DNA from 2 places in the Salipaludibacillus sp. CF4.18 genome. Region 2 is predicted to be linked to the other one. Evidence: a T-box and tRNA genes for the amino acid it is inferred to sense, from the RefSeq annotation. Region 2 holds a T-box; the other holds one or more tRNA genes.
What was found. A T-box is a leader RNA that pairs with one kind of tRNA and senses whether it is charged. The one in region 2 lies ahead of glyQ (glycine--tRNA ligase subunit alpha), so its partner is inferred to be a tRNA-Gly.
Positions count from the first base shown of each region.

Region 1: it has a tRNA-Gly gene. The T-box ahead of glyQ (glycine--tRNA ligase subunit alpha) is inferred to sense a tRNA for this amino acid. The anticodon was not compared.

Region 1 covers NZ_JBIMEV010000063.1:2,284-17,854, forward strand. Annotated here, with positions in the region: gene ACHABW_RS22445 (MurR/RpiR family transcriptional regulator) at 1-106, opposite strand, end outside; gene gnd (phosphogluconate dehydrogenase (NAD(+)-dependent, decarboxylating)) at 320-1,216, shown strand; gene ACHABW_RS22455 (TRAP transporter substrate-binding protein) at 1,322-2,395, shown strand; gene ACHABW_RS22460 (TRAP transporter small permease) at 2,517-3,086, shown strand; gene ACHABW_RS22465 (TRAP transporter large permease) at 3,103-4,377, shown strand; gene ACHABW_RS22470 (HPr family phosphocarrier protein) at 4,604-4,861, shown strand; gene ACHABW_RS22475 (hypothetical protein) at 5,060-5,572, opposite strand; gene ACHABW_RS22480 (ABC transporter ATP-binding protein) at 5,762-6,619, opposite strand; gene ACHABW_RS22485 (GntR family transcriptional regulator) at 6,609-6,986, opposite strand; gene ACHABW_RS22490 (hypothetical protein) at 7,181-7,399, shown strand; gene ACHABW_RS22495 (CAP domain-containing protein) at 7,586-8,512, opposite strand; gene ACHABW_RS22500 (SDR family oxidoreductase) at 8,633-9,511, opposite strand; tRNA gene ACHABW_RS22505 (tRNA-Gly) at 9,685-9,758, shown strand; gene queG (tRNA epoxyqueuosine(34) reductase QueG) at 9,887-11,047, shown strand; gene ACHABW_RS22515 (methylated-DNA--[protein]-cysteine S-methyltransferase) at 11,097-11,627, shown strand; gene ACHABW_RS22520 (amidase domain-containing protein) at 11,753-12,679, shown strand; gene ACHABW_RS22525 (hypothetical protein) at 12,845-13,336, shown strand; gene trmL (tRNA (uridine(34)/cytosine(34)/5-carboxymethylaminomethyluridine(34)-2'-O)-methyltransferase TrmL) at 13,399-13,896, shown strand; gene ACHABW_RS22535 (antibiotic biosynthesis monooxygenase family protein) at 14,183-14,488, shown strand; gene ACHABW_RS22540 (DUF5366 family protein) at 14,795-15,352, shown strand; gene ACHABW_RS22545 (transglycosylase domain-containing protein) at 15,485-15,571, opposite strand, start outside.
Region 2 covers NZ_JBIMEV010000002.1:65,035-80,605, reverse strand. Annotated here, with positions in the region: gene ACHABW_RS02180 (Nif3-like dinuclear metal center hexameric protein) at 1-855, opposite strand, end outside; gene ACHABW_RS02175 (tRNA (adenine(22)-N(1))-methyltransferase) at 849-1,553, opposite strand; gene ACHABW_RS02170 (c-type cytochrome) at 1,674-2,045, opposite strand; gene ACHABW_RS02165 (glycerophosphodiester phosphodiesterase) at 2,179-2,907, opposite strand; gene ACHABW_RS02160 (hypothetical protein) at 2,923-3,486, opposite strand; gene rpoD (RNA polymerase sigma factor RpoD) at 3,828-4,943, opposite strand; gene dnaG (DNA primase) at 4,992-6,803, opposite strand; gene ACHABW_RS02145 (pyruvate, water dikinase regulatory protein) at 7,735-8,568, opposite strand; gene ACHABW_RS02140 (helix-turn-helix transcriptional regulator) at 8,599-9,243, opposite strand; gene glyS (glycine--tRNA ligase subunit beta) at 9,330-11,420, opposite strand; gene glyQ (glycine--tRNA ligase subunit alpha) at 11,413-12,303, opposite strand; T-box leader at 12,399-12,569, opposite strand; gene recO (DNA repair protein RecO) at 12,671-13,432, opposite strand; gene ACHABW_RS02120 (YqzL family protein) at 13,463-13,612, opposite strand; gene era (GTPase Era) at 13,711-14,622, opposite strand; gene ACHABW_RS02110 (cytidine deaminase) at 14,612-15,013, opposite strand; gene ACHABW_RS02105 (diacylglycerol kinase) at 15,136-15,528, opposite strand; gene ybeY (rRNA maturation RNase YbeY) at 15,512-15,571, opposite strand, start outside.

The DNA of each region.
Region 1 (15,571 bases), on a different contig from region 2:
TTTTTTCAGGATTTTCTAAAATATAATCAGCAATTTTCTTTTCTTTGACTCGAAAATCAGAGTAGGAAGCTTTAATACGATGTTTGCAAAAACCATTTTCAATCATAAATGCACTCCTTATTAAAGTAAATAGACTAATTAATAGGACCATATGAATAAGTCTTCTTAGAAATCTCCTCTAAACCAGTATAAATGAAAACGTGTAAATAAAAAATATTTTTTTATTTAAAAAGGTTGTAAAAGAAATTTTTTATCTTATAATAGAGATATGAAGAAATAATATTTCGTTATTAAAATTATCAGAGAAAGGGGTAATACGATGAAGATAGGTATGATTGGTCTTGGAAAAATGGGCTACAACTTGGCACAAAATTTACTTGATCATAAACATGAGGTAGTTGCCAATGATGTAAACCGAGAGTCAGTAGAAGGATTGAGTAAATATGGTGCAATCCCTGCATATTCGGTAGAAGAAGTTGTGAACCAGTTAGAGAAGCCGAGAACAGTTTGGCTAATGGTTCCTGCGGGGGAGATTACAGAAAGTTTAGTAGAACAACTTTCCCATTTATTAGATGAAGATGATGTCATTATAGATGGAGGAAATTCCAATTACAAAGATTCACTGCGAAGAGCAGAGTTGTTAAGTGAAAAGGGCATCCATTTAGTAGATGTTGGCACTAGTGGTGGTGTCGATGGAGCTAGGGAAGGTGCTTGTATGATGGTTGGCGGACCAAATGAAGTGATTCAAAGAGTGGAAAGTATATTTGTAGATACAACAATTGAGAATGGTTACCTACATAGTGGAGAAGTGGGTAGCGGTCATTTTTTAAAGATGATTCATAATGGTATAGAATATGGCATGATGCAGGCGATTGCTGAAGGCTTCGATATTTTAGATAAAAGTCCATTTGCTTACGACTACGAGAAAGTCGCGAAAGTATGGAACAATGGATCTGTGGTTCGATCTTGGTTAATGGAACTGACTGAAAGTGCATTTTCAAAGGACCCGAAGCTTGATGAAATTAAAGGCATTATGAATTCATCAGGTGAAGGTAAATGGACTGTAGAAACAGCGTTAGACTTTCAAGTACCAGCGCCTGTTATTGCTTTATCGTTGATGATGCGCAACCGTTCATTAGAAGACGATACGTTCACAGGCAAAGTTGTAGCCGCACTTCGAAATGAATTCGGTGGTCATGAGGTAGTTAAGAAATAATTAGGTAATGATTCAAAGTTATTAGCTGGTAAAAATGGTAGGAGTAAATAAAAAGGGGAAGAAAGTATAACTACTTTCTTTTATCTATACTTAGGAGGAATAAGCATGAGTAAAAAGTTTGTAATGTTTTTTGTATCAATGGTAATGATGTTTTTATTAGCGGCATGTGGCGGTAATAATGAGGAATCTCCTGAAGTGAATAATAATGATACGGAAATAAAAGAGGAGAATGCAGAAGCGGCAGCGGATGCAGAATTCACGATCCGAGCTGGTATTGGCTTAAATAACGAACACCCACAATACAAAGGATTAGAAAAGTTTAAAGAAATCGTGGAAGAAGAAACTGATGGTGCAATTCATGTAGAAACATATCACAGTGGGCAACTTGGTGATGACCGGACGATGATGGAAGCGCTTCAACTTGGTTCACAAGAAGTAACGGTTCCTTCTACAGCACCAATTGCTAACTTTGTTTCGGATTTCTCAATCTTCGACTTTCCGTTCTTATTCCCAAATAGTGAAGTTGCAGATGAAGTATTAGACGGGGAAGTTGGTCAAAAGTTCTTAGATAAGCTTGATGATCAAAACCTAAAAGGTTTGGCTTATTGGGAAAATGGTTTCAGAGATTTAACGAACAGTGAAAAGGAAGTAGCTTCCGTGGATGATTTTGAAGGATTAACAATTAGGACAATGGAAAATGATCTTCATTTAGATGCTTTCCGCGCAATGGGGGCAAATCCAACACCTATGGCATTTACAGAGTTGTTCACTGCACTTCAGCAGGGAACAGTTGATGGTCAAGAAAATCCATTTGCTACAATTTATTTAGAAGGTTTTTATGAAGTACAAGATTATGTATCTGATACGCACCATATTTACAGTCCATTTGTATTCTTAATGAGTAAATCTTTCTATGATACTCTTCCTGAAGATTACCAAGAAGTTGTTGATAATGCTGCTCTTGAAGCCGGGAAATATCAACGAGAGTTGAACCGTGAAGCAAATGATGAGTATTTAGATAGTTTAGTTGAGGAAGGTATGACTTTTACTGAAATTTCAGATGAAGCTCGTGAAGAAATGCGTTTGGCTATTGAGCCAGTTGTTGAAGAATATGCAGCAGAACTTGATCAGGATTTAGTCAATGAAGTATATCAAGCAATCGAGGATGCACAGAAATAATTGTTGTAGGGAGGCTTGTTAAATCAAGCCTCTCCTTGAAAAAAAGCAAAACTGATTTTATGCTTTTTTTCAAGGAGAGGAAATGAAGCATTAGAAAATGAAAATTGGAAGAGGGGATATTATGAAGGTTTTACGTTGGATAGACGATCACTTAGAAGAAGTGTTGTTAATTATTTTTTCAGTAACAATGGTAGTAGCTATTGCTTTGCAAGTATTTATGCGTCATGTTATGAATTCTTCTCTGTCGTGGTCTGAAGAGCTTGCAAGATATTGTTTTATCTGGCTAGTTTATATTGGTATCAGTTACGGAGTGAAAAAACAACGTCATATTAAAGTAGATGTGATGTTAGTTTTATTAAAAGATAAAGCTAAAATTGTATTGAATATTGTTTCAAATATTATCTTTCTAGGTTTTGCTATCTTTGTTGTTATTTATGGTTACGATATTTCGAAACAGTTGCTTGGCTTTGGTCAAACGTCACCGGCACTTCATATTCCTATGGGCATAGTCTATCTGGCAACTCCTGTTGGAATGGGTTTGACTGCTATTCGAATTATTCAACAACTGATAAAACAATTCAAGGCGTTACTGGGAAATGAAGAGTTCCAGGTGAAAACGGAACAAGAGGTTATTCTTGAAAATAAAGAGATTCAGGATCAAATAGAGGCAACTGAAAATAAAAAAGACTAGTTAGGAGGTACATATAATGACTGCAGCAGTGTTGTTTGGAAGTTTTGCGCTATTTTTGTTACTGAGTGTCCCAATAGGAATTTCGCTAGGTATAGCTACATTAGTCACGATTATTTATTCAGGGTCGTTACCACTTGAGTTTTTAGCACAAGGCCTTGTAACATCGGTTGATTCTTTTCCCCTGATGGCGGTACCATTTTTTATTCTTGCGGGGGAGATTATGGCAAAAGGAGGAATTTCGGATCGCTTATTTAAGGTGGCGAATAAAATTGTTGGAAATAGAACGGGTGGATTTGCAATAGCAACAATTGTTACTTGTATGTTTTTCGCCGCAGTGTCCGGTTCTGCCCCTGCAACGGTTGCCGCGGTTGGTGGTATTATGATTCCAGCAATGGTAAAGATGGGATATGATAAACGATTTGCCACGGCAACAGTTGCAGCAGCAGGGTCACTAGGTGTAATCATTCCTCCAAGCATCCCCATGGTTATTTACGGGGTTGTCGGTACAGGAGCGACGATCGGTGATATGTTTATTGCAGGTATCATTCCCGGTATTTTTGTTGCCTTAGGATTAATGGTATATGCTTACTTTTACTCTAAAAAGATGGGATATAAAGGCACGGAAGAAAAGTTTTCTTTTAAGGGATTACTTGCGGCAGCTTGGGATGCGAAATGGGCTTTATTGGTGCCGTTAATTATTCTTGGTGGTATATATGGGGGGATTTTCACTCCAACCGAGGCATCAGTTATAGCTGTTGTTTACGGGCTAATTGCAGGTACTGTTTTATATGGCGAATTAAAAATCAAAGAATTACCAAAGATAATTAGTGATGCAGCTTTAACAACTGCAACAATATTAATTATTGTTGGAACCGCTACTGCATTCGGTAGACTGCTAACGGTAGAACAAATTCCAAATCAGGTAGCTGAAGCAATGCTCTCTATTTCCGATAATTCGATCGTAATCATTTTACTTATCACACTGTTACTCTTAGTGGTTGGTTGCTTTATGGATACGTTAGCAGCAATTATTATCTTAACGCCAATTTTATTGCCAATTGCAGTGAATATTGGATATGATCCTGTACATTTCGGGATAATTATGATTGTAAATTTAGCAATTGGCTTTATTACTCCTCCGCTCGGAGTAAATTTGTTTGTTTCATCCGGAATTTCAGGATTATCGATTGAGGCAATATCAAAAGCCATCATTCCATTTTTTATTGCGATGCTCGTTACGTTGATTGTGATTATTTTTATACCTCAATTATCATTGATGCTTTTAGGGTAGTTTCAAGTACTTGTTCAACGTTTACTTTTAAATAAAAGGCTCTGTTATCGTCCAATTTTAATTTTGAAAAAACACTACTTACGTTATATGGGCAAGCAAATCGGGAAAATACCCTGATGGGTCTCAGTTGATTCTTGCGTGAGTTCCGTGTATTTTTTCAAATATTAAAAAATCTAAAAAATTTGGCATTGCAAGAACGGTAAATAGCGGAAAGGTGGGGTTACTATTGGAAGAAAGTAAAAAAAGAATTAATGTTCATATTGATGAAACACAAACAATCATCGAGTTAACTGGAAAGCTGCAACAGTTCAATTCGGATATTTATTTACAAAAAGTTATGCGGGGAAATGTATTAGAAGCAAATGTGAAAAGCTTTCTTGGTCTTGTAACATTACACCTAGAAAATGGGGACAGTATTTCTGTTCGCGCAGTAGGGGAAGATTGTGAGGAAGCATTAGAAGCAGTCGTAGACTTTTTAACGTGACAACGCAAAAGGAAGAAAAACAAAAGCAAGTTCGCCTATTAGGAGAAATGTTTCCTAATAGGCATTTTTCGATATTTGCGGAGGGCTGACCAGGTCTTTTTATTCAGCGGTTATAAAATTATTAGTATTTAGAGATTGATCTCTAGGCTACTGCTTTCCGCGGGACAATGCTACTGCAATGCAGTTTTGCTAACCTGACTATTTAACATTCACTGTCGTAATTTTCCTTAATAATAAAAAGGATAGACAAAATAATAATAGAGAAATAGCAAACAGTTGGAAGAAGAATAAAAGATTTATGTCTGAGAACAAGTTAATAAAGAAGTCGAAAATCCATCCTTTTGCAATCCCAACAAGTAAGGCAATAACCATAATTCCTGTTACACTTCCTCCGCCGGCTAATCCATATTTATAAAATAGTAAACTGATAATAAACATGAATACAGAGAGGAAAAACAAAATGCTTGAGTCGATGATCACTCGATTTAACCATGTATCTTCGAGAAGAGATGCAGGATGGATGAATTCAAAGGTGTGGATACTAGTGATTTCAGTGAATTTTAACGTAAGTGATTGAATAATACTTGCAAAAATAGCTTTTGCAATCGATAATCCTAAAAAGAACAAGCCGAGACTAATAAAAATGTTTTTTCTAGTAGCTCCCAGTTTCAAAGAAAAAGGAATACTTTGCTTTACGGTTAGGAACCCCAAGATCCCCATATAAATATAGATGGAAAAGGGAATCCAAAGTAAAACCCTCCATCTTCTACGCTTAGCAAAAAGTAAGCGAATGTAAGAGAGATCACTAAGATGCTTAATAAAATAGTCCAAAAAGTTATCAGTGAGTATCGTAAATCAGTGATGAAAAAATATAACAATCCTTTAATTTGTCTTCCCATATTAGGCACCTCTCTTTCCATCAGTTAAATAAATCATTAGTTCTTGAATTGGTACACCTTCAGCAGTAAAACCTTGTTTTTTAGCCTCTTCTATACTCCCGTAAATATAGGCAGTCATCGTTCCGGCAAGACGTTTTTTTACAATTACCTCTTTGTCTTTGATATATAGTTCTACCTCTTCGGTATTACCGGAAACAGCGCAAGTCCTGTCTCTAAGGGTATCCGCATTTTCTTGTAAAACAAGGGAACCTTCTTGTAAAATTAGTACCTCTTCAAATAGTAAACTTACTTCATCAATAAGGTGGGTAGAGAATATAATAGTTCTTTTTTCAGTTTGATATTCTTCTAGAAGTATTTCATAAAATTTCTGACGTGAAGGGGCATCCAGACCAATATATGGTTCATCAAAGATAGTAATTGGTGCTTTGCTTGCTAAACCGACAATAATTCCAAGAGATGATTCCATTCCTTTTGAGAGACTTTTAATTTTTGCGTTTAGATTAAGGTTGTATTCATTAATAAGGTCATCAGCTAGTTTATGATCCCAGGTAGGATAAAAATAAGAAAAGATTTTGAGCACATTTTTCACTTTCAAATCCTTCTTAAAATTGTCTCCTTCTTTCATTAAACAAATTGATTCTGTTAACTCCTGATTATCAAATGGATTTGTACCATTAATTAAAATCTTCCCTTCACTGGCTAAAATATTTCCGGACAATATATCCATGAAAGTAGTTTTTCCTGCACCATTTCTACCTAGAAGACCGTAAATTTTTGGTTCTTCTAGCGTAAAGGAAACATTATTTAAGGCATGTTGCTTCTTGTATTTCTTGGATAAGTTTTTAACTTCAATTCTCATCTACAGTCCCCTCCATTTTTACCATTTCAATTAAATCAATGTTACTGATTCCTAGTTTGATTGCTTCTTTTTTTAATGGATCCATGTAGTTCTTGTAAAATATTTTTTTTCGCTTATTAATCAGAATTTCTTTTGCATTGTCGGTTACAAACATTCCAACACCCCTTTGTTTAATTAGGATATTTTCCATGACTAATTCATTTATTCCTTTTGCAGCAGTAGCTGGATTTATTTTGTAATAGGCTGCAAACTCATTAGTAGAGGGGATTCTTTCTGCTGTTTTAATTGTTTCATTTATAATAGAATCTTCAATTTGTTCTTTAATTTGAAGAAATATTGGCTTATTTTCATCTAATGAACTTTTCATTCATGCAACCTCCTTACCTGGTTAGTTACTTATGTAATTAACTATATAACCAATGAACAAAAAATGCAATATATTTTGTTGATATTATCAGAAATTAACATCCATTTTTCGTTTAGATGGTTTATTAAATCAATAGTAAACTTTCGGTTGTAGTGTCAATTTGATAAACTAATGCTTTAAGGAGGGTGATTATTGTGAGTGTAATTTTATATGATTTATTTTTAGTTATGATAGGTATTGTGCTCGGTGTATTTATTAGTGATCCTCTCAAAAATATAGTTACTGGTAAATACAAGGAAGATGCACGTCAAAAGAAACGGGTTAAGCTTTTAATACATATTCGTGAAAATAATACAAAGACGTATCCAACAACAACTGAACTGGCAGAAAAGGTTTTTAGCAACTGTTTATAAGCTTTTAAAAGAAATTGAAGGAATTGGTTTAATTAAAGGCGTGGGGAATGGAGAACAGGAAATAGAAGATACTAAATGGAAATATGAAAAGAAACAGATGTAAAGAAACGATGTGCTAAAAAAGTTGGATTTCAAAAATTAAAAAGGGGATGTGGCATTCACTCGCCACATCCCTCTCGCCGTAATTTATTTACTGATAAACATTTGTGTCCAGTGATTGCCGTTTGGATCATAACCCACACCGATGTGGGTGTAAGTTCCGTTTAATATATTTTCTCTATGACCGGGACTATCCATCCATGCTTGCACAACTTCTTGTGGTGATCGTTGACCTTGAGCGATATTTTCTCCAGCGGAACTATAATTAATATCAAAATCCCTCATCATATCAAAAGGAGATCCGTAGGTTGGGCTAGTGTGGGAAAAGTAATTATTTTGCTGCATATCCGTCGATTTTGCTCTGGCTACATTACTTAAAGCATCATCAGCTTGTAAATCGGAAAGTCCATTTTCTCTTCGCTGCTGATTGGTTAAATCGATAACTTGCTGCTCTTCTTGTTGAGTACCTTGATTACCACCTTGCGTCGTATCAGGCTGTTGCGCTTGTTCAGGTTGCTGAGGCTGTTGACTAGGCTGACCTTGATCTGGTTGCTGACGTTGTTCCTGTTTAGGTTGACCTTGATCGGCTTGTTCAGGTTCCGGTTCAGGCCGGGTCTGCTCGGGAGCAGGTTGCTCTTGGTCTGGAGAAGGTTGTTGAATATTTAGATCTGGAAATCCTTCTCGAGGGAAAAACTCGTTAAGATTAGGTATTCCTTCTAGCGGGAAATTACCATGATATAATGCTTCTGGATGGGACTGTTTTTCATCAATTTCAAAATCAAATTCTGCTTCTTGCACTTGAAATGATTTCGTGTGTGGATATTCAGAGCTTGACATATCCGTTTTAATACTCGAAAGGTTGTCATCCTCTCTAGTTTGAAGGCCATTTTTCATATGCTGACCTTGTAAGCTTTGTCTTTGCCCTTCATAAGCGTTATTCATGTTATTGTCACCGCAAGCAACCGTCATTAAAATGAAACACAGTGATAATAATAGTAATATTCTCTTCTTCATTTATGATCCTCCTCGTTTTATCTCCTCTATAGCTTTTCTTATTTAACAGAAAATATAGATGGGAAATAACGAGAAAAAACCATTAAATTTTTAGTCTCTGTTTTTAGACTTCATTGATTCTTAACCATTTACAATTTTTCCGCCATTTACATGCAGCACTTGTCCTGAAACGTAAGATGAATCATCAGATGCTAAATACACATAGGATGGGGCGAGTTCAGCGGGCTGTCCTGGTCGTCCCATTGGAGTATCTGTCCCGAACTTAGCAACGCTGCTTGCAGGAAATGATGCAGGGATGAGCGGTGTCCAAATTGGCCCGGGAGCAACCCCGTTTACTCTAATTCCTTTTGAGACAAGATTTTCCGATAAAGATCTTGTTAATGCAACTAAAGCGCCTTTTGTAGCGGCATAATCCATTAATACAGGCATACCTTGATAAGCCACGATAGAAACAGTGTTCACGATATTGCTTCCTGGTTTAAGGTGGGGTCTTGCTGCTTTAATTAAATGGAATGCAGAGAAAATGTTTGTTTTAAAGGTGCGCTCCAATTGCTCAAATGATATATCTTCAATCTTCTCTTGGTAATGCTGCTCGGCAGCGTTATTTATTAAAGAATCCAATTGACCATACTCGTCGATAGTTTTACTTACTGCTTCAAAGCAAAACTTCTCTTCACCGACATCACCAGGAATGAGCTTGCAAGGAGATCCGTAGCTTTCCACAATAGCTTTTGTTTTTTCTGCGTCATCATTTTCATCTAAATACACGATCGCTAATTTTGCACCTTCTTTTGCAAAAGCTATTGCTACAGCTCGTCCAATCCCACTATCTCCTCCTGTTAATAACACAACTTTATCTTTTAACTTTCCTGAACCTTTGTAGTCAGGATCATCATATACGGGCTCTGGATTCATTTCACTTTCTATTCCAGGCTGTCGCTGTTGTATTTGTGCTGGCTGTCCTTCTTTTTGTAAGTCCTTAATGCGTGAGTATTTCACGTAAAACACCTCTTTCAGTTATTTTCTAGATTTTCATAAAATTAATTCCACAATTTATATATAACCATTTTCGCGGAATTGATAACATCGGTAATTATTATTGACATTTTCTAAGCAGAGTAGTAAAATAGATATCAGGTTATTAGAAGAATCAGTTGAAAGAAGTTAATACTGCGGGTGTAGTTTAGTGGTAAAACCTCAGCCTTCCAAGCTGATGATGTGAGTTCGATTCTCATCACCCGCTCCAATTTTATTTATAAAAATTAAAATATATGTTAATTATGGGAAGTAGTGTTTCTACTATAGAAACGCTGCTTTTTCGCTTTGTAAAGATATTATAGATATTAAATAGAAAAAAAGGGGGGGAATACCGTGATGAATGCCCAGTTAAAGAAAGAACTAATTGCATATAGTAAGCATGTAGGGATTGATAAAATTGGGTTTACATCCGCGGACCCTTTTGTAACACTCAAGTCCCGCTTAAAACAACAGCAAGAATTAGGGTATCAATCAGGATTTGAAAAAGGCTCGCTTAAAGAGCGAACAGAACCTCAAATGCTTCTACCCGAGGCATCAACAATTATTTCTATTGCGTTAGCTTACCCTTCAAAAATGAAAAATGCACCTCAATCAAAACGAGGGGATAGAAGGGGAATATTTTGCCGGGCCTCGTGGGGAGAAGATTATCATCATGTATTAAGGAGAAAACTAAATCTTCTTGTCGAGTTTATTGAAAAAAAAGTGCCTGGTTCTAAGTCAACCGCAATGGTTGATACCGGAGAACTTTCGGATAGAGCTGTCGCTGAAAGAGCGGGTATTGGCTGGAGCGCTAAAAACTGTGCGATCATTACACCAGAGTTTGGATCCTATGTATACTTGGGTGAGATGATTACTACAGTTGATATACCGGAAGATCAACCTTTGCTTGACCAATGTGGTTCTTGTAATAAATGCGTAGATGCTTGCCCAACTGATGCACTCATTCAGGGAGGACAATTAGATTCGAATAAATGTATTGCCTTTTTAACGCAAACGAAAGGGATGCTCCCGGAAAGATACAGAAAAAAGATTGGTAATCGTTTGTATGGATGTGATACATGTCAAGTAGTTTGTCCAAAGAATAAAGGCAAGGATGCGCACAATCATCCCGAGATGGAGCCAGATCCTGAGACTGTAAAACCTACATTAATTCCTTTACTTACGATTAGTAACAGAGAATTTAAGGAGAAATACGGCAAAATGTCAGGATCATGGCGAGGGAAGAAACCTATTCAACGTAATGCAATTGTCGCACTCGGATTCTTTAAAGAAAAAGAAGCGTTAGAAACACTGTATACATTATTACTTGAGGATCCAAGACCAGTAATTCGAGGAACATCTGCGTGGGCTATCAGTCAAATTACTTCTAGTAATGAAGCTGAGACAAAGCTTAAAGAAGCGAAAAAGAAAGAAAATGACTTAGAAGCAGAGGCTGAGATAGATAAAGCGCTTAAATCACAGGACAAGGAGCGGGGTCCTCTTCGAACAAAACGATGAAGTTCAGTAAGATAAGCTTTAGTAGACTGAACTGAAGGAGGAGCAATTGATGGCGAAACATCCGTATTATTACGCTGAAATGGATAGTCCAATTGGTATTTTAACTGTGGTTCAATCGAGCAAAGGGGTTTGCTTCATTGAATTCGGTTCAGCAAGTGACACAAGTACTTCTATCAATATGAAATTAAGAAAATTACAGATCAATGCAACACTACTAAACGAGAGCCCCCCCTTGAAAATGGTTGAGGAACAACTTTGCGCTTATTTTAATGGCGAACTTAAAGATTTTCGTTTACCCCTTGATTTAATCGGTACGAGATTTCAAAAGTTAGTGTGGGAAAAAGTGGCTAGTATTCCTTATGGTGTCACTAAATCCTATAAGCAAATTGCTACAGAAATAGGTTCCCCAAAAGCTGTAAGAGCCATAGGAGGAGCTAATAATAGAAATCCAGTTCCTATTATCATTCCTTGTCATCGTGTAATCGGTACCAATGGTTCTATGGTTGGTTACGGTGGTGGTTTGGATAAAAAGGAAATTCTGTTAAGGCTTGAAGGATCATTTGAGCGAATTTCTTCTTAACACCCCATCTTATAAATAGAATACCTGCCCTCCTCCAAAACTTTTGGAGGATTTTTCTTTTTTTTAGGGTGATCCTCACTGTCCCTTGAATATGTATAGAACGAGTGACAAGGAGGGGAACAATTTTGAAAAAGACAATAGAAGTGTTGGAACAGTATTGGAAAAATTGTCTCGTTTGTTTTGTTGGGGAGGAAGATCATTTAAATGGGAATCCATTCATTCGTGAAGAGGATGCAGATGCATGTAAAAGGAAATTAAAAGAACAAAAGACACGTCAGTGTACAACAATGAAAAATAGTGTTGATGTCGAAGTACTTAACCATGAACATTTGGGCGAACGAGTTGTATTTGATTATTTAATGAAAATAACATATTTTCATTTTCATAAGAAAAAAGCATACTTGGAAGAAATAAATCAGTATCGCAGAGGTGTTATTGATGGAGAGGAAATGGTCGATGATTACCTAGTGTATCCAGATGGCTATTCAGACAATGAAGAGATTGACTCATATAAAAAACTAGATTTAACCACTGATCAGCGAAATAATGAAAGATTTGAATATGAAAGACTTGCTGCTACAAGATATGCGGAGAGATGGTGGGATGATTATAATCCTGAGTACAATTCCTTTGATGTTGATTGTACAAATTATATATCGCAGTGTCTTCGTGCAGGTGGAGCACCGATGAAAGGGATACCAAACCGAGGCGAAGGCTGGTGGAATACGAATAAGAATTGGAGCTTCAGTTGGGCAGTCGCCCATTCTTTTCGATGGTATTTAAGTGGATCTAATAGCGGATTACAAGCAAGAGAAGTATCTTCAGCGGAAGAATTAATGAGAGGAGACGTTATTTGTTATGATTTTAACGGTGACGGACGCTGGCAACACACTACAATTGTAGTTGACAAAGATGCGAATCGAATGCCCCTTGTTAATGCCCATACAACGAATAGTCGTATGAGATATTGGGCATATGAAGACTCTACAGCTTGGACACCTAAAATAAACTACAAATTTTTTCAAATTGTAGAGCAATCAAATCTGAAGTGAAGAGTTTCTAATTATGGCCCTCTTTAATAAGAGATTATGATATAGTGAAAATATATTTTTTAGGCTTTTCCATAACGCTTTTGAGTATGTCTAAATCTGTCCAAAGAAAGATACGGTGTTTCTATGCGAATACGAATGAGATGTTTCAGAAAAAATTTTATAGTAATGAGTTGTTTAATCGTTATCGTTGTAGCATGCTCACATGCAGAGGCTACTTTCTCTCAAGCGAAGAAAGAGCTTCCTTTTCCAGTACTCATTCCTGAATCCGATTTGGATGGGTGGGATATGGAAGAAACAATTTATGAAGATGAACTTTTGGTATCAAGTTTTATTGGAGAAAATAATCGGCAAATCGACCTTATACAAGATCAAAATATTCAAGGACTAGATATTCCCTCTTTAAGAGAGCATCTTGATTTGAATATGGATTTTTCCGGAGTACGTAAGCCTGATACTGAGGTTGTAGAAGTTTCTGATTATATTGGGGAGCTTAGCTATTTTGCCGATCCTCTCCCTTCTATTCAGTATACGTTTGTTGATAAAAAAGGGTTGTTTGAAGAAACCAATGAAAAGGTACCTTCTTATCAGGTAATTGGTAAAGAAGTATCCACAGAAGAATTAATTCTTTTTGTCGAAAGCTTGGAAGCCTCTTCCTAATCTATTAGAGAGGCTTCTTTCTTTTGTTTGGTTGTCATGGTAAGATAGCTTTTGGATAAAGAATGAGTATACTAGAGGTGAAAGCAGTGGGATTACACGTCGTTTTACATGAACCAGAAATACCTGCAAATACAGGTAATATAGCTAGAACTTGTGCCGGGACAAATACGGGATTACATCTCATACATCCACTAGGGTTTTCAACGGATGATAGAATGTTAAAACGAGCAGGCTGCGACTATTGGCCGAATGTTAAAGTTGATCATTATGATAATATAGAGGAACTTTTTTTGAAGTATCCTGAAGGCGAGTTTTACTTTATTGAAACAATCGGGACGAAACATTATCATGAGATTGATTACAGTGACTTGAAAAAAGATTACTTTTTTGTGTTTGGCAAAGAAACAAAAGGACTTCCGAAAGAACTAACAGAGAAGTATCAAGAGAGATGTTTTCGTATTCCACAAACGGATAAGATACGCTCATTAAATCTCTCGAATACTGCAGCCATCGTTGTATATGAAGCGTTGCGTCAACAAAATTTTCCGTCCATTGGATAGGCTAAATAAAAAAACCGTCACCAACAAACATGGGACGGTTTTTTTATTTTATTTTTTGTGAGGGTTTGAGTTATATCCACCTGTAAAAATGGCGATAAGAAAGACTATACAAACACCTGTAATTAAAGCTAGTCCCATGGGAATGCCTCCTTAGACGTTATCTACACCTCAATATACCATGTTTTAAGAGAGAAAGAAACATTGCGGACCTAAATTTTGAGTGTGGAAATCTTTGAATCTTAGTATAAATAACGTATAATAATGATAGTAAAAGGAGGTCGTATTCATGTATGTTGTAATGAATGAATTGCATGTACCTAAAGAGGGACGAGAAAACGTAGCAAATCGTTTTGCCGAAAGCTCCGAGAAAATGAAGCAGGTTCCTGGTTGCTTGGATTTCTTATTTTTAGACCCAGAAGAAGATGATAATTATCAAATAGTGTTAACGAAGTGGGAGACAAAAGATGACTATGAGTCATGGATCCACAGTGATTCTTTCAAACAGGCTCATAAAAAAAGACGTGAGAACCTTGATAAGAGTCCTACTTCCGGAAATAAAATTTATGCTTATGAAGTGAAACATCATTTATAAAACTTAAATAAATAGCGAGAGTATTTGACACATTCTACTGATATTTAATTTTTATCAATAAGGTTAGTTTATGCTTAAGGTGTTTTCATAAAGACTGTTGAGTACTTGGAACGAGGGTCTGGAATCCGCTCAAGGCGGTTAATTTCCACGGGCACTGCTAACAGTCTCCCCGCGAAACCAGCCCGTGGCGTCTTCGACAGTTATGATCCTGCCGGAGTAGCCGCTTTTCGCTTCTTTGAATTCTTTTCAAATACAACAAAGTTTATCAGATTACATAAAAATTTATGTTTATAATAGGGGTCAATTATGAAAAACACTTATTTAACTAGTCATTTTCCTCTTATTGCAATTCTACTGTTCGGTCTTTCATTTGCGATTTATTTAGAGAGACTGGCTATTCAGTATTTACAGGAAATCGGTTTATACTCTGGTATGATTGAATTCCTTTCGGCAAGAGGGATTGACCTTATTCTTTTATTTGTTTTATGGCTGTTTTTCTTCATGCTGTTTGCGGCTATGAAGTTAATAGCTGTTACGGTGAATGAGCTTTCTTTACTTTTTTTTTCCCGGGATCAAGATGGAAGCGAATTGAAAAATGTTAGGAAAGGCTCCTGGATTTTTCTAATAGGTGGTATCGCATCGGTTCCCGCTACATTTGAAATTTTTGCACTATTGGGTGTGTTTGTTCTAACTTGTTTTATTTACTTTATTTACTTCATTTATCGCGTCAGTGATTCATTATCAGCCTTTGCCCTAATTGGACTAATTTTCTTCCATCTCTTTTTTTGGTTTGCTTTTTTAGCAGTTATTTTTTATGCGATCGTCAAGTTATATAATAGTATTATTGCGGGGTTACCTGTTTAAGATTCACACATAATAGCAACATAAGGACACTGAAAAAGTGATGAACGATTTTTTCAGTGTCCTTATTGTGTTCCATTGTAGCTGCCCAGTTTCTGCAAAATAAAAATTAGCTTTACCAGTCCTTATAGTTGATTAATTAATACCATTCATAATATCACGCCACAATTTGGTATGAAGATTTTGGCTGCTTTCGTTTATTAGAGAGCTTGGCTCATCTTT
Region 2 (15,571 bases):
TTTTTTAACTTTCCGATTTCCTTCACCAACCACACGAAGACCCTTTACGTCAAAAGCAAGCTTCACTTTCTCCGCGAATTCATCTAACGTTAACTCATTTTCCAAATAACCAATTCTTCCTAAACCCAAGGGTTCTCCAGGAGAAGCTATTTGATATAGATCATAGGCAACTTCCTCATAGGGATGTGCTTTGGTCATCGCTTGGATTACTTTTTTTTGCTGAGATGCATGGTACACCGTTTCTATTTTTATTTCATCCACAAATGCCATTTTACCTTTTTCGCCGATGAAAGGATCCGTTCCTTCCTCAGGTTTAAAAGCACCCGTGCCTAGTGAGTTAAAGGTGCAGTGACTATAGTTACCTATATATCCCGCTCCTGCTCCTCCAAGCGCTTGTCTTACGTTATCAGCCTGCTCTTCAGGAACAAACACAACAAGCTTCATTAATGGATCCGTATCTGTCTCGACGAGTACACGAAGGTCAGTTAGTTCTAATGCATCTGCCATCATGTCATTTACACCACCTGGTGCTACATCCAGGTTTGTGTGAGCAGCGTAGACAGTGATATTATGTTTAATAAGTTTTTCAATTGTCCTTCCATACCCAGTATCAGTGCGCAGAGCTTTAATAGGTTTGAATATAACAGGGTGATGAGCAATGATTAAGTCAACATCATTATCAATAGCTTCATCAACCACTGTCTCCAAGACATCTAATGCTACCATTACTTTTTTTATCGGTTTATTTAACGTGCCTACCTGTAAACCGACCTTATCACCTTCAACAGCATAAGATTTTGGTGAAAATTGTTCAAATGACTGAATAATCGTTTGGCCATTCGCTAACTTCACGATAATTCCTCCTTGATCCATTGTAATCTTTTTGAAATTTCATTCATTTTTTCTTCTTTATTTGTTTCTTTTTTTGCTTGTTGAATTTGTGATCTCACGTGTTCTAATTTTAACTCTTCCCTTATCCATTTCTTTTGAAAAGTAGAATTTTTATTTTTCAATAAACAAGGTCCCATCCAGAGTTCTTTTTCTAAGTTGTCGCTATACATTGCAGAAGGTTTACCTGGCTCTGCAACAATTATTTCATAAATATGCTCATCTTCTTCTACCATTTCTTCTGCTATCAAACTCCACTGATGTTGATAGAGCCATTTTCTAATATGATTAGCAGCTACATTTGGTTGTAAAACCAGTCGTTTTACATTCACTAATTGTTGTTTGCCTTCATCTAAAATGGAAGTTATTAATGGTCCGCCCATGCCCGCTATCACAACAGTATCGACATTTTCCCCTTCAAGAACTTCCAGTCCACTACCTAACTTCGCTGTAATTTTTGACGATAATTCATGTTTGTTAATTAGAGATCTTGCTGAGCTCAACGGTCCTTCATTTACTTCTCCGGCAATGGCCGTTTTACACTTTTGGTTTTGCACCAAAAATACAGGTAAATAAGCATGATCTGTGCCGATATCTGCTACAGTGTCTCCAATCACGTATCCACCAACAGTATGTAATCGTATCGAAAGATTTTGTTCATTCATAAAAATCACCTTAGCTCCTATGTTAATACTGGTTCAATGCATTTTAAAAAATAATAATGTTTTTGAACTTCCTTTTATATGACAAAAAGAAGGATACATGATCCTTCTTTTACTAATTAATTATTCAGATTCAGCCATAATAAATTCAGCTACAGCATCAGCTTCTTCTCCTGCTACTAGTCCATCAGGCATATTACCCGGACCTTCTGCAATTGCAGCCAGAACATCATCGTGCGAAAGATTTCCGCCATTTAATGGTGGACCTGACGCACCACTCAAGTCTCCGCCGTGACAACCTGCACAGGTACCTTCAAAAATATTTTCTCCTAATTCCACAGGACTTGCAAATTCTTCTTCCGCAGCGTTTTCATTGCCTTCACCATTTTCGGATGCAATATCCTCCTGATTAATACCAACAAACGATAAAACAATGATTAAACCGATCCCTAGAAATGCAGTTAATGCGAAAGGGAATAGTGGTTTTCCTCTCATCTGTATGTACCTCCCTTATTATATACTAAGATAATTAATTTTAAACGCTTCACATCGCAAAGCTCTATTATATTGTATATGAAAAACTAACAATAGAAAAGTAAAATATCTATTTCCATCACATTTGATATTTTTATCGATCGGATAACCCAAAATCCTCCGTCATAGCCCGAGGATCGTCTGTAATAATAGCATCAACCCCACATAGTTTACATATTTTAGCTTCTCGTATCGTTTTGATGTTATAAACCCTCACCGGAACATTTTTTTTACTCCATCTCCGATAATATCTTATCGACTGAAAGCTATGTCGTATGTGTATGCCATCCGCTTTTATTTTCTGTGCATAATTTGGTCCTCTGAAAATTGGAGTTTTCGTCAACAAAGCCGTTTCGATTTCAGGAGCTTGTTTTTTTATTTCGGCTATATACGGATGATAGAATGTTGAAATAATGACGGAATGAGTAACGCCATGTTGTAGAATTTCATTTACACAACTTTTCACAAATAAATGGTGATTATCAGATTGCTGCTTCAATTCAACATGTAGCTTTAAGGAATGATCTTTTGACCAATTTAGTACTTCAGCAAAAGAAGGAATCTTCTCTCCTCTAAATGATTCTTTAAAACTACTTCCTGCATCAAATTGTTTTAACTCTTGTAATGTAAAAGAACGAACAGCACCACTTCCATTTGTAGTCCTGTTAATTGTTGAATCATGAATAACGACCGGGATATTATCTTTAGACCATTGAATATCGAACTCTATTCCTTTTATAGGGTATTTTACAGCTGACATAAAGGCAGCCAGCGTATTCTCAGGGGTGTAACGATTGTTTCCTCTATGCGCAATAATGTCCATCGCTAAAACTCCTTTCTATATTCCTTGACCAACTACTAGTGCGATAAATAATAGTATCCCAGTTCCTCCTGCGATATATAAATAATGATAACGAAATCTCCACCCAACAATAATCCATACAATACATAACAGGACTATTCCCGTCCCCAAAGCAAATAAATTATCTAGGAAAAATTCCTCTACAGTTACAATGAGTAATATAAAAGAAATAAATGTCGAAAGAACAACGAAAAGATGTGAAATTGGTTTACTTTTGTTATTGTAGTTCCTTGCCCCTATTATCCCGAGAATTAGAAAACCTCCTAATCCACTTAATTGCACCACTGATGAAAATTGTACGAAAAAAATGATGGCAAGAAGAATAGTAATGATAACTATCATAGTTAAAAAACTGACGATAACTTTACGACTATTTTTAAGGATTGCCTTGATTGCAGTTGACCTGTTCTCATTTTCTTCCTGGAGTTCTCCTTCTGTATATAAACTAAGCAAAAAACGGCAATATGTTTCTGGTAACAATTTATTTTCTTGCCACTTTTTTATTTCGTTTATAATAATATCATTTTTACTCTCCTCCATATAAAGCACCTTTCTCCCTAATTAGGCATATTTTAAATCATTACAATAATCATTCTATTATGTATCTTTGACAGATAACCATGTGATGCACCTAACGTAAAGCTTAGTTTATACTCTCTTATAGGTGCTACTGCTACACTATTTTATTATATCGTCTATTTTATTTTATGTATAATGAAGTTCATAATAAAAACGCACAGCGTCTTTTATTAAAAACAACGTGACCTTTCGCTGCCATTTATTTAACAAAGATAGCTGTTTTCTGTACTTTCTTACTATAAAATAAAAGCTTGAAAGAGGAAAACCTCTCCCAAGCTATATGGTCGTTTAAATATTGATGTTTATTCGAGAAAATCCTTCAGACGTTTACTTCTGCTTGGATGGCGCAATTTACGTAATGCTTTTGCCTCAATTTGTCGAATTCGTTCCCGAGTAACCCCAAATACTTTTCCTACTTCTTCTAAAGTACGGGTTCTGCCATCATCTAGGCCAAATCGTAGGCGTAATACATTCTCTTCACGGTCTGTGAGTGTATCAAGAACGTCTTCTAGCTGTTCTTTTAACAATTCATAGGCTGCAGCATCAGCTGGTGCTAGAGCTTCCTGGTCCTCAATAAAGTCGCCTAAATGTGAATCATCCTCTTCCCCGATAGGAGTCTCTAGAGATACCGGTTCTTGAGCTATTTTCAATATTTCTCTAACTTTATCTGGTGTTAACTCCATCTCTTTAGATACTTCCTCAGGTGTTGGCTCTCGACCTAGATCCTGTAGAAGTTGTCGTTGCACACGAATAAGCTTATTTATTGTTTCTACCATGTGTACTGGAATTCTAATGGTTCTTGCCTGGTCAGCAATCGCCCGGGTAATCGCTTGTCTAATCCACCAAGTAGCATACGTACTGAATTTAAAACCTTTGTCATAGTCAAACTTCTCCACAGCTTTAATCAAGCCCATGTTTCCTTCTTGAATTAAATCAAGGAAAAGCATACCTCGACCAACATAACGCTTAGCTATACTTACAACTAGACGAAGGTTTGCTTCGGCTAATCGCCGCTTCGCTTCCTCGTCACCGTCTTCAATCTTTTTAGCTAACTCAATTTCTTCTGCTGCAGATAATAATGGAACACGTCCAATTTCTTTTAAATACATGCGGACGGGATCATTAATTTTAATACCTGGTGGTACACTTAAATCATTTAAATCAAAAGAATCCTCCTTCTCCACTTGCTGGAGACTTGGTACATTCTCGTTATCATTTATGATTTCTACTCCTTGTTCTCCAAGGTATTCGAAAAATTCATCCATTTGATCAGAGTCTTGATCAAATGCACCTAATCTCTCTGTAATTTCGGCGTAGGTTAATGTTCCTCGCTTTTTTCCTTGTTCTACTAATTGTTCCTTAACCTGATCGATGGTAAGATCACCTTCCGCCAATGGACGAATTGGTTTATCAGCCATACGACCCCTCCTTCCTGAAGTTCACAACAAATACTAAAATTATTGGATTCAATGGTTTTTTAATTCTTGTTTCATTTTGATGATTTGCATCGCTATTAACGCTGCTTCTCCAAAATTATTCATTTCTTCTGCTTTTTTTTGCTGTATTTTTAATTGATCAATTTCTCTATATTTAGGAAATTGATGAATCTGTTTCAGATAATCGTTCAATTCCTGCTCAGACAAGTCATGGTTAACCCTCTTCATCGCAAGACTAGTGGCTTTGCTTCTCAAATCACTATCTGATATTCTTTCTATAAAGTGAGATGGATTTGGGTCGTATCCTTCTCCGTAATAGCTATAAATGAGTGCGGCAATTGCTTGGTAGTCATCAATGTAAAAATTACCACCAATTTCTTTTTGCACATGGTCAGCTATTGACCTAGAATGAAGCATAAGGGCAATAAGTTCTCTTTCCGCATTTTCATGGGCGGGAAGCAATTTCTTGGCTTCCTTTGCTACCCTAGTTTGAACAGCTTTATGAATTTGCCGCTTTTGTTTTTTTTCAGCAACCTTCATTAGACCCATTTGTTCTTGCTTTAATGCTTCTAATGATAAAGAGAACTCATCCGCTAATTTTCTTAAATAGTGATCTCGCTCAACAGCACCGGATAATTGACTAATCTCCTGTAAAATGTTTTCTATATACGTTAAGCGATCTCCTTCTTGTTGAAGATTCTTGCCTTTGCGATAAAATTCAAAAATGAACGACATGAATGTCACACTCTGCAGGATGACATCCTGGTTAAATCGTTTTGAACCATGTTTTCTTATATAATCATCGGGATCGTCTCCATCAGGCAGTAATGCTACCTCTACTTCGAGACCAACATTCCGCAGTAATTGCCCGTTTTTATAGGTTGCTTGCATACCAGCATGGTCAGAATCGTAACAAATAATAATCCGATCAATATTTCTGCGCAACATTTTTGCTTGATTTTCAGTTAATGCCGTACCCAATCCGCCTATCCCGTTGTCTATACCCGCCCTCCATGCAGAAATAACATCAACATACCCTTCAAACAAAACAGCTTCACTTTTCTTTTTCATTAAAGGGCGAGCCTGATGAAAATAATAGAGAATATCACTCTTATTAAAAAGCTGGGATTCGGGACTATTTAGGTATTTAGGCTTACCATCATTTAACACACGACCACCAAAAGCAACCATTTTCCCTTGTCGGTCCCAAATGGGAAACATGATTCGGTCTCGGAATTTGTCATACGCTTTGGAGTCAGAGTCTCTTAAACCGACGAGACCCGCTTGTTCCATCTCTTCCATGGAAAAATCCCTTTTCAGTAAAAAACGGGAAAGAAACTCCCAGGAATTTGGTGCGTATCCAATTTGAAAGTGGTCAATAACCTCTTTCGTGAATCCTCTACCCCTTAAATACTCTCTTGCTTGTTTCCCTTCATCAGAAACGGTCAATACATGATGGTAGAGCTTTGCTGCTAGCTGGTGCGCTTCGTGCCAACTCTTTGATTTGTTATCTGAACTCTCGTCCGTTTTGGACAGAGCATCTAATTCTGGAATGGTTACATCTGTTTTATTGGCCAGTTTTTCAACTGCTTCAATAAAACTAACATCTTCTATTTCCATGACAAATGAAAATGCATTCCCACCAGCGCCACAACCAAAACAATGGTACAACTGTTTATCGGGTGAAACAGAAAAAGAGGGCGTTTTTTCTCCATGAAAAGGACATAACCCTTGGAAGTTTCTTCCCTGTTTTTTAAGCTGAACATACTCACTAACTATATCAACGATATCCAGTGATTGACGGACTTGTTCAATTTTTTCATCAGGAATTCGTTGACTCACCAGACTCACCAACCTTTTATTTCAAAACATTCCTTAACCGCGGAAGCACCTAAGCTTCGATTGAGGTATTATCTTGTTTGTTTCGGATTACACCCGATCCTCCTTATAGCGTTTTTAGGTCATAGCAGTACAGCTCTTCATTAGCTTCACTTGGAGGGTGACAAGGCACCGTACAAAATAATCTATTCCTGATCAGGTAATTCCACTCTCCTCTTCACTCAATGAAAAACTTACTATGGTTTAATCAACAACTGGATTCATCACCATCGACAAAAATCCTCATATTTTTCTTTTGCATATGTTGGTTATTCTACATCCATTTTCAGAATCCTTCTTTTTTGGCCACTTATTCCATATTCCCTAAAAAAATAAGAGAGAAGAAATAAATTAACATAATGACTCTTACTATCTTTACCAAAAAAAAAATAAAAAGTCTTGACATTTACAATTTATTTGTTCTCACTGTAATTATTCCTATTTTTATTTATTATTATCAAGTCACAATATTTCATTATATAGGATAAATTGACTTTTGACTAGAATTTTCTCTTATTTCTCATTTTTCTAGAAAAGACAGTTCAAATACTAGTAAATCCACGTTCCAAACAACACTTCAAGTGCCCATACAAACGATGACACTAGTTAATAATTAGAAAATCATAAGAACTTGAATGACTATTTTAGAAAAGAAATTATATTATAAATTTATTTTAATAATTTTAAATGCAGGCTGCTATTTAAACTATGTCGCGCTGAAAAAAATCTTGAAAAGCTTATTAATCATCTAATAAATAAAAACAAGAATAAAAAGTAAAATATCGGATAAACATCTTAATACCGTGTTTCTTCACTTAAATATATTTTTCACAAGCAAAATATGCCCACATAAACGAAGACCCAAAGGAGGAAACCCCAGTGAGCCTTTAACCATTTATTCTTTTTCTTTACGCTGGACAATTTGAAATATTAGATTTGCTGTTTCTTCTACTGCTTTAGTCGACACGTCAATTACTTCACACCCAATGCGCTTCATTACTCCGGCCGAGTAAACAAGTTCATCTTCAATGCGTTGAATTTTAGCATAGTTTGCTTCTTCTTTTAGTCCCAGAGCTTTTAAACGCTCTGTTCGAATACCATTCAACTTAACGGGACTGATCGTTAAGCCAATTACCTTGTCACTATTTATAGAGAATAGTTCCTCCGGTGGTTCTACTTCAGGAACTAAAGGAACATTGGCAACTTTGAGACGCTTATGGGCAAGATATTGTGATAATGGTGTTTTTGACGTTCGAGACACACCTACAAGCACAACATCGGCCCGCAGAATGCCTCTAGGATCTCTTCCATCATCATATTTCACCGCAAATTCAATGGCTTCTACTTTTTTAAAATAATCCTCATCCAGCATATGGATAAGACCAGATTCATTTTTAGGAGGACATTGTAACTTCTTTTCCATCATGGCAACCATTGGTGAAAGAATATCATGCGAAGGTATATTATGGAGCTTTGCCTGCTCAACCAGATGTGTCTTAACTTCCGGAAGAACAACAGTAAATGCAATCATTCCATGATTTTCTTTCGCAAGAGCAATAACCTCATCTACCGTCCCGATATCTCCCACATAGGGAATACGTTGTATCATTGTTTTATCTTCATCAAATTGACTAATCGCTGCTTTTACTACTAGTTCAGCAGTTTCACCAACAGAGTCCGATATAACATAAACGATCGACCGATTAACGGGAATTTGTGAATTAATCATATATACTCCTCTCATTTTGACAGAGAAACCTTAAGAATGAATATCATCATCAGCAATAAATACGAATGCTTTCGTTATATTCGTCTTCGTCAATCGCCCAATTACTTCATGGTGGATTTCGCCATCAGTTTCAACTTCTTTTACGACAGGAAGTCCGTCGATTTGCTTGCCTATTAGTTTGTTTGCTACTTCCAACATACTGTCAGAAGGATGACATGTTGTAACATTTGGCATCCTCGTCATGATTATACTTACTGGAACTGATTCTAAGTCTTGCTTCCCCATACTTGCCCGAAGCAAATCCTTTCTAGAAACAATCCCGATCAGGTGTTTCCTTTTATTAACAACAAAGAGAGTTCCGACATCCTCAAGAAACATCGTGCATATCGCATCGTACACAGATGCCGATTCCTCCACAACTACCGGAATTGATTGAAACTCTTTTACCGTTAGCTTTTTCATTCGTTCATTAAAGAGCTGTGAACCGGTCTTACCGGTATAATAATAGCCCACTCGCGGTCTAGCATCTAAAAATCCAGACATGGTCAAAATAGCGAGATCAGGTCTTAAAGTTGCTCGCGACAATGAAAGTTTTTGAGCAATTTGCTCACCAGTAATAGGACCGCTTTCTTTTACGATAACAATAATCTTTTCTTGTCTTTCATTAAGTTCCATTGCCTTCACCGCCCTCTGTACTCAGGCAAGAGTAATTCTAACTAACCTTATTATATCTTAGTCTTCCCTGCAGGTCTAAAATCTTTCTATTCCTCTGCATGAAACACAATCACTTGGAATTCAGCAAAAGACGTAATGATTGCGGCAACTTTTTTCATTTGTGCTAATCTATTTTGCTTGATATCATTATCTTCGGCCATGACCATAATATTTGCAAAATAATCATGAATAACTGGTTCCAACTCTTTTAATTGCGCATACGCGTCAGAAATATTCCCCTCTTCCAAAAGCTGAGCAATTTTTGATTGTTTTTCTTCCGCTTTGTTTTGCAATGTTATTTCTGCTTGCTCTTTTAGAAGAACAGTGTTTACCTCTTCTTGATCATTCGCTTTTTTAGCAATATTCAGGACGCGACTGAATGCTTCCACATCTTTTTTAAATTCATTCGTATTTAGTAATGTCATTAAAAATTCTGCTCGATAAACTGTTTTAGAAACAAATCCTATCTCGGTACTCAGAACAGCATCCGCGACATCATAGCGGACGCCCCGCTCCTGAAGCATATTTTTATAACGGAGCCTTATAAAATCCTCCATGTCTTTCATGACATCTACTTTATCACGGTTTAGAAGGCCTTTTTCAGCAATAATTTCAAGCGTTTCCTTGATTACCGAAAATAAATTAACATCCCATTCTTGTGATAAAAAGATTGTTAATACTGCCGCAGTTTGACGGCGCAAGCCATGTGGATCTTGAGAACCGGTTGGTATGTTACCAATTCCGAAACTAGTAACAATTGTATCTAATTTATCAGCTACGCTAACATAGGCACCAATAGACGTGCTTGGTGGCTGATCACCAGATTGTTTTGGTAAATAATGCTCACGGATTGCTTTCGCTACTTCTGCTTCTTCACCAAACTTTAGAGCATACTCTTCCCCCATTCTTCCCTCCAGTTCCGGAAATTCATTGACCATGTGGGTTACTAAATCAGCCTTTGCTAGTTGGGCAGCACGCTTTGTTTGATTAAGTTGAGTGGGACTAGCTCCTGTTTTTACAGCGATCTTTTCTGAAATTTCTTCTATCCTCCGAACTTTGTCACCAACAGAACCAAGTTTTTCGTGATAAACAATTGCTTCTAAACGAGGTAACCTTGAATCTAGTGACTTTTTCAAATCCTCCTGATAGAAAAACTCAGAGTCAGCAAGGCGTGCCCGTAATACTTTTTCATTTCCTTTTTGAACGTTCTCTAAATGACGATGATCACCATTACGGACAGTCACGAAATGAGGCAGCAGCTCTCCTGCTTTATTTTTCACCGGGAAATATCGCTGATGTTCACGCATCGATGTAATTAATACCTCATCAGGAACTTTTAAAAATCGTTCGTCAAAGTTTCCAAAAAGAGCTGTAGGGTATTCTACCAGATTATTTACTTCTTCCAATAATCCGTCATCAATAGGAATGACCCAGTCTTCACTCTCTGCTATTCGCTCGATTTGAGTGCGTATAGCCTCTTTTCTCTCCATTGGGTTTACCATAACATGCTCACTTAAAAGCGTTTCAACGTAACTATCAGCATCAGCCAGCTGTCTCGTTGTCCCTAAAAAACGATGTCCTATCGTTTCATTGCCGGTATGGACGTTCGTTATTTCAAACGGAATAACCTCGGATCCATATAATGCTACAAGCCACTTCACGGGTCTGACATAACGGAGGTCATTGGCACCCCACTTCATGTTTTTAGGAAAAGGAACACGCAGAATAACATCTTTTAATTGCGGTAGAAGTTCAACTGTCTTTTGACCCGTCACATGCTTTTTAACAAAAACGTATTCCTCGCCTTTTAATTCTTTGAAAAATAAATCATCGACAGAAACCTTTTGTCCCCTTGCAAATCCTTGAGCCGCTTTCGACCAGTTTCCTGACTCATCCATCGCAATTTTCTTAGAAGGTCCTTTTGCTTCTTCTTCAATATCACGTTGTGTTCCTTCCAACCCTTTAATGACTATTGCTAGGCGTCTTGGAGTTGAGTAAGCCTCTATGTTATTATATCGAAGGCGATTTTCCTTCAACCACTTTTCTACTAATCCCGATAGATTGTTCATTGCATCCGTGACAAATCTCGCAGGCATCTCTTCTAATCCAACTTCTAGCAATAACGATTGATTATTCATGAGATGTTTCCTCCTTATCCTTCAACATTGGAAATCCTAAATCTTCCCGTACATTGTAATACTGCTGAGCACAATTCCTTGCTAAGTTTCTGACCCGTCCAATGTACCCCGTTCGCTCGGTTACCGATATGGCACCTTGCGCATCTAATAGATTAAATACGTGCGAGCATTTTAAAACATAGTCATAAGCAGGTATAACAAGTTTTTCTTCTAAAATTCTCTGTGCTTCTTTCTCATATTTAGAGAACAAATCAAACAGCATCGCTGCATCTGCAACCTCAAACGCATATTTTGACTGTTCATATTCATTTTGTAAAAAGACATCTCCATACGTGAATCCATTCACCCATTCAAGATCAAATACATTTTCTTTATCTTGAATGTATGAAGCAAGTCTTTCAATACCATAAGTGATTTCAACAGATACAGGCTTAGCGTCTAAACCGCCTACTTGCTGGAAATAAGTAAATTGGGTGATTTCCATTCCATCGAGCCATACTTCCCAACCTAGTCCCCATGCAGCTAACGTCGGAGCTTCCCAGTTATCCTCCACAAAGCGTATATCATGTTCTGCTGGATTTATTCCTAATTGTTTAAGGCTTTCTAAATACAATTCCTGAATATTGTCTGGAGAAGGTTTCATGACTACCTGGAACTGATGGTGCTGGTATAAACGGTTCGGGTTTTCACCGTATCTTCCATCTGCCGGACGTCTAGAAGGTTCTACATACGCAACATTCCACGGCTCTGGTCCTATACTTCTTAAAAATGTCATAGGGTTCATCGTACCAGCACCTTTTTCCACGTCATAAGGTTGCAAAATCAAGCAGTTTTGGTTGCCCCAAAATTTTTGTAACGTTAAAATCATTTCTTGAACGTTCATTTTCATACCCCTCCAATAATAGTGTTTACAAAACTAAAACATTAGACTATTCTTATAAAATCAAAAAACTCTCATCCCTATGCCCAGACTTTGGACATAGGGACGAGAGTTACCCGCGGTTCCACCCTAATTGCATATAAGAATATGCCTCTTTCTAAAGTATGCTCCGGAACGCCTTCTTTACTGTCATTGACGCTTAGCTTTCACCGCCCTAAGCTCGCTTTTGTCAAGATTAAGTAAGTACTATTTTCCTTCTTCGCATTTATAAGTATAATAAAAAAATTTCTTTTGCTTCTAACGTGTGATCTATGCTTATACAGCAAAATCGTTTTGCTTTCACTTTTCTAACATATTACATAAAGAACACTTACGTGTCAATGTGTTGATCTGTAAACTTCTCCATTTGATCTAAAAAGCGCTTTGATTTCAAATACACACCAACATGTTCCTGGTAGTACATTTCCAAGACTTTTTTCAATTGCTGTTTTGTTTCCGTTTTGACCGAGATATGCCCGATCCTAGTTGGATTCAACTGCTGAAATAATTGCAGTAATTTAATCGTTGCTGAGGAAACCTTTAAATGGTAGTCATCTATATGCATACATTGAGAGCATAAAACACCACCTTGGCGTAAAGAAAACACAAATGGCAGATCAAATCTGCCACAATTTGTGCATTCATGAAGTACTGGCATTGAACCCGTGTAAGCCAACATTTTTGTTTCAAATATCCGTAACAGTATTTCGCCATCCTCTCCTTCATTCAAGTGATGAAGGAGCTGATAAATTAACTCAAACAAATACGGATTCTTTTCGCGATCGTCAATAAGTTTATCTAGCAATTCAACCATATAAGCCCCGTATGCCGTTAACATTAAATCACTTCTAATCTCACGGAATGAATCCAAAATATCCGCTTGGTTTAAAGTGCCAATCCCTTTAGATTGATGATATACAAACGAGCCATAAATAAATAATTGTGAACTTGAAGCAAACCGACTTTTAGGTTTTTTCGCTCCTTTGGCCATTAAGGCAACCTTGCCAAATTCCCGGGAATAAACCGTTAGTATTTTATTTGATTCTCCATAGTTAGTTGTTCTAATAACGATTCCCTCTATTTTTTGTAACAAAGCCACCACCTCTAATTCATAAGCATTAACTTAGTGAAGAAGCGACTCTTGATCCTCCGAGGAAAGTCCCTCTTCTTGTAGAGGGTTTTCTTCCATTCCATCCCTTTCTACCTCTTTATAAAGTAAATAGGATTCCGGGTGTCCTGTAACTGCAAAAAGATTCCAAGTTAAATGTTTCATTAAACCTCGCCCCTTTCATGCAAAGAACGTTTTTTCGTTCTCCTCAATTATTAGGATGACCCTCTCCGTAAGGAATAAATCATGAAATAATTACCCACTTAGTAATCTTCTTCCCCGTAACCAAAATCTCTCAAATATTTTGGCTTATTACGCCAATCTTTTTCTACTTTTACCCAAAGTTCCAAGAAAATTTTTGACCCAAGAATCTTTTGAATATCTTCCCTAGCTAATCTTCCTATCTCTTTAAGTAATTTTCCCTGCTTACCAATCACAATGCCTTTTTGAGAGCTTCTTTCTACAACAATCGTTGCTCCAACATACACCGTGTCCGTATTGTCCCGGTGCTTTACTTGTTCAATCTCCACAGCGATAGAGTGTGGAATTTCTTCATGTGTCAGATGTAAAACTTTTTCCCTTATCATTTCTGACATAAGAAATCTTTCAGGGTGGTCTGTAACTTGATCCTCAGGATAGTATTGCGGTCCTTCGCCCATGTAGGAAAAAACCTGATCCACTAAAGTATTGACATTATTTCCATTTAAAGCGGATATTGGAATCACTTCTGTAAACGAAAAAGAGTTTTGATATTGTTGAATAAGCGGTAACAGCTCATCAGGGTGTACTTCATCAATTTTATTAAGAATTAAAAAGACAGGCGTCTGCAAATTTTTAAGACGTTCAATAATAAATCTGTCTCCTGCACCTTTTCCTTCTTTAGCGTCAACTAAAAAGAGGACAACGTCTACCTCTCTTAGCGTGTTTTGGGCTATTTTTGTCATAAAATCACCTAAACGGTGTTTCGGCTTGTGAATCCCTGGTGTATCAATAAACACTAGTTGACCGCGATCTTCTGTGTAGACCCCCTGGATACGATTTCTCGTTGTCTGAGGTTTATCACTCATGATGGCGATTTTTTGACCCAGCAAATTATTCAAAAGTGTCGATTTTCCGACGTTTGGTCGACCAATTAAGGCTGCAAATCCAGATTTCTTAGTTCCTTTATTTTCCATGTAGATCCTCCGGTGTAAAAGCTCCTGGTAATAGTTCAGTAACTTTCCATTCTGATGTAATACCTTTTAAATTTGTTAAATATACCATTGTATCTGGTTGTAGTAGTTCAGACATCACTTGTCTGCACGCTCCACACGGTGATACAGGCCCCTCCGTGTCCGCAATGACCGAGATTGCCTTAAAGTCTCGAGCCCCCTCAGAGACTGCTTTAAAGATCGCTGTGCGCTCGGCACAATTAGTCATGCTGTAAGCAGCGTTTTCAATATTACACCCATGATACACGACACCATCGTTCGTTAACAAAGCTGCACCTACCTGGAATTTAGAATACGGTACATAAGCTTTCTCTCTTGCGAACTTTGCTTCTTTTAATAATGATTCTTTATCCATTTCATCACCTTCACATTGAAAATATTTAATATAGCAGTTTCCGGACAATTCTAATAACTGTGAATTTGACCAATTTTAGCTAGTAGTTTTACGAAAACAGTTCGTTAATTTATTTACTTCTTTTAGAAAAAAAGATTGTATATTCTTGGAAGGAATATCATACATCCCACAACAGCTGCTGTCAAAGCAAACATAAATACAGCACCAGCTGCTACATCCTTAATAATTTTTGCTCTCTCGTCATATGTTTGTACAACAAGATCAACCATGTGCTCTAAAGCAGTATTAATCAATTCCATTCCAAGGACTGCACCAATGACAACAACTAAGATAATTTGCTCGGTGAAAGGAATAGTTAATAATTGCGCCACCACCATAATTACGATCGAAATAACACTGTGAATACGAAAGTTCTGTTCGTATTTCCATGTATGCCGAACTCCTTGAGATGCATAAAAGAAACTCTTCTTCAGGCGATTCCACGAGACAAATGGCTGGTTATTTTTTGAGTCCATGTTCCTGCAATATTTCCTCTTGACGTGAAAACATCTTTTGTTC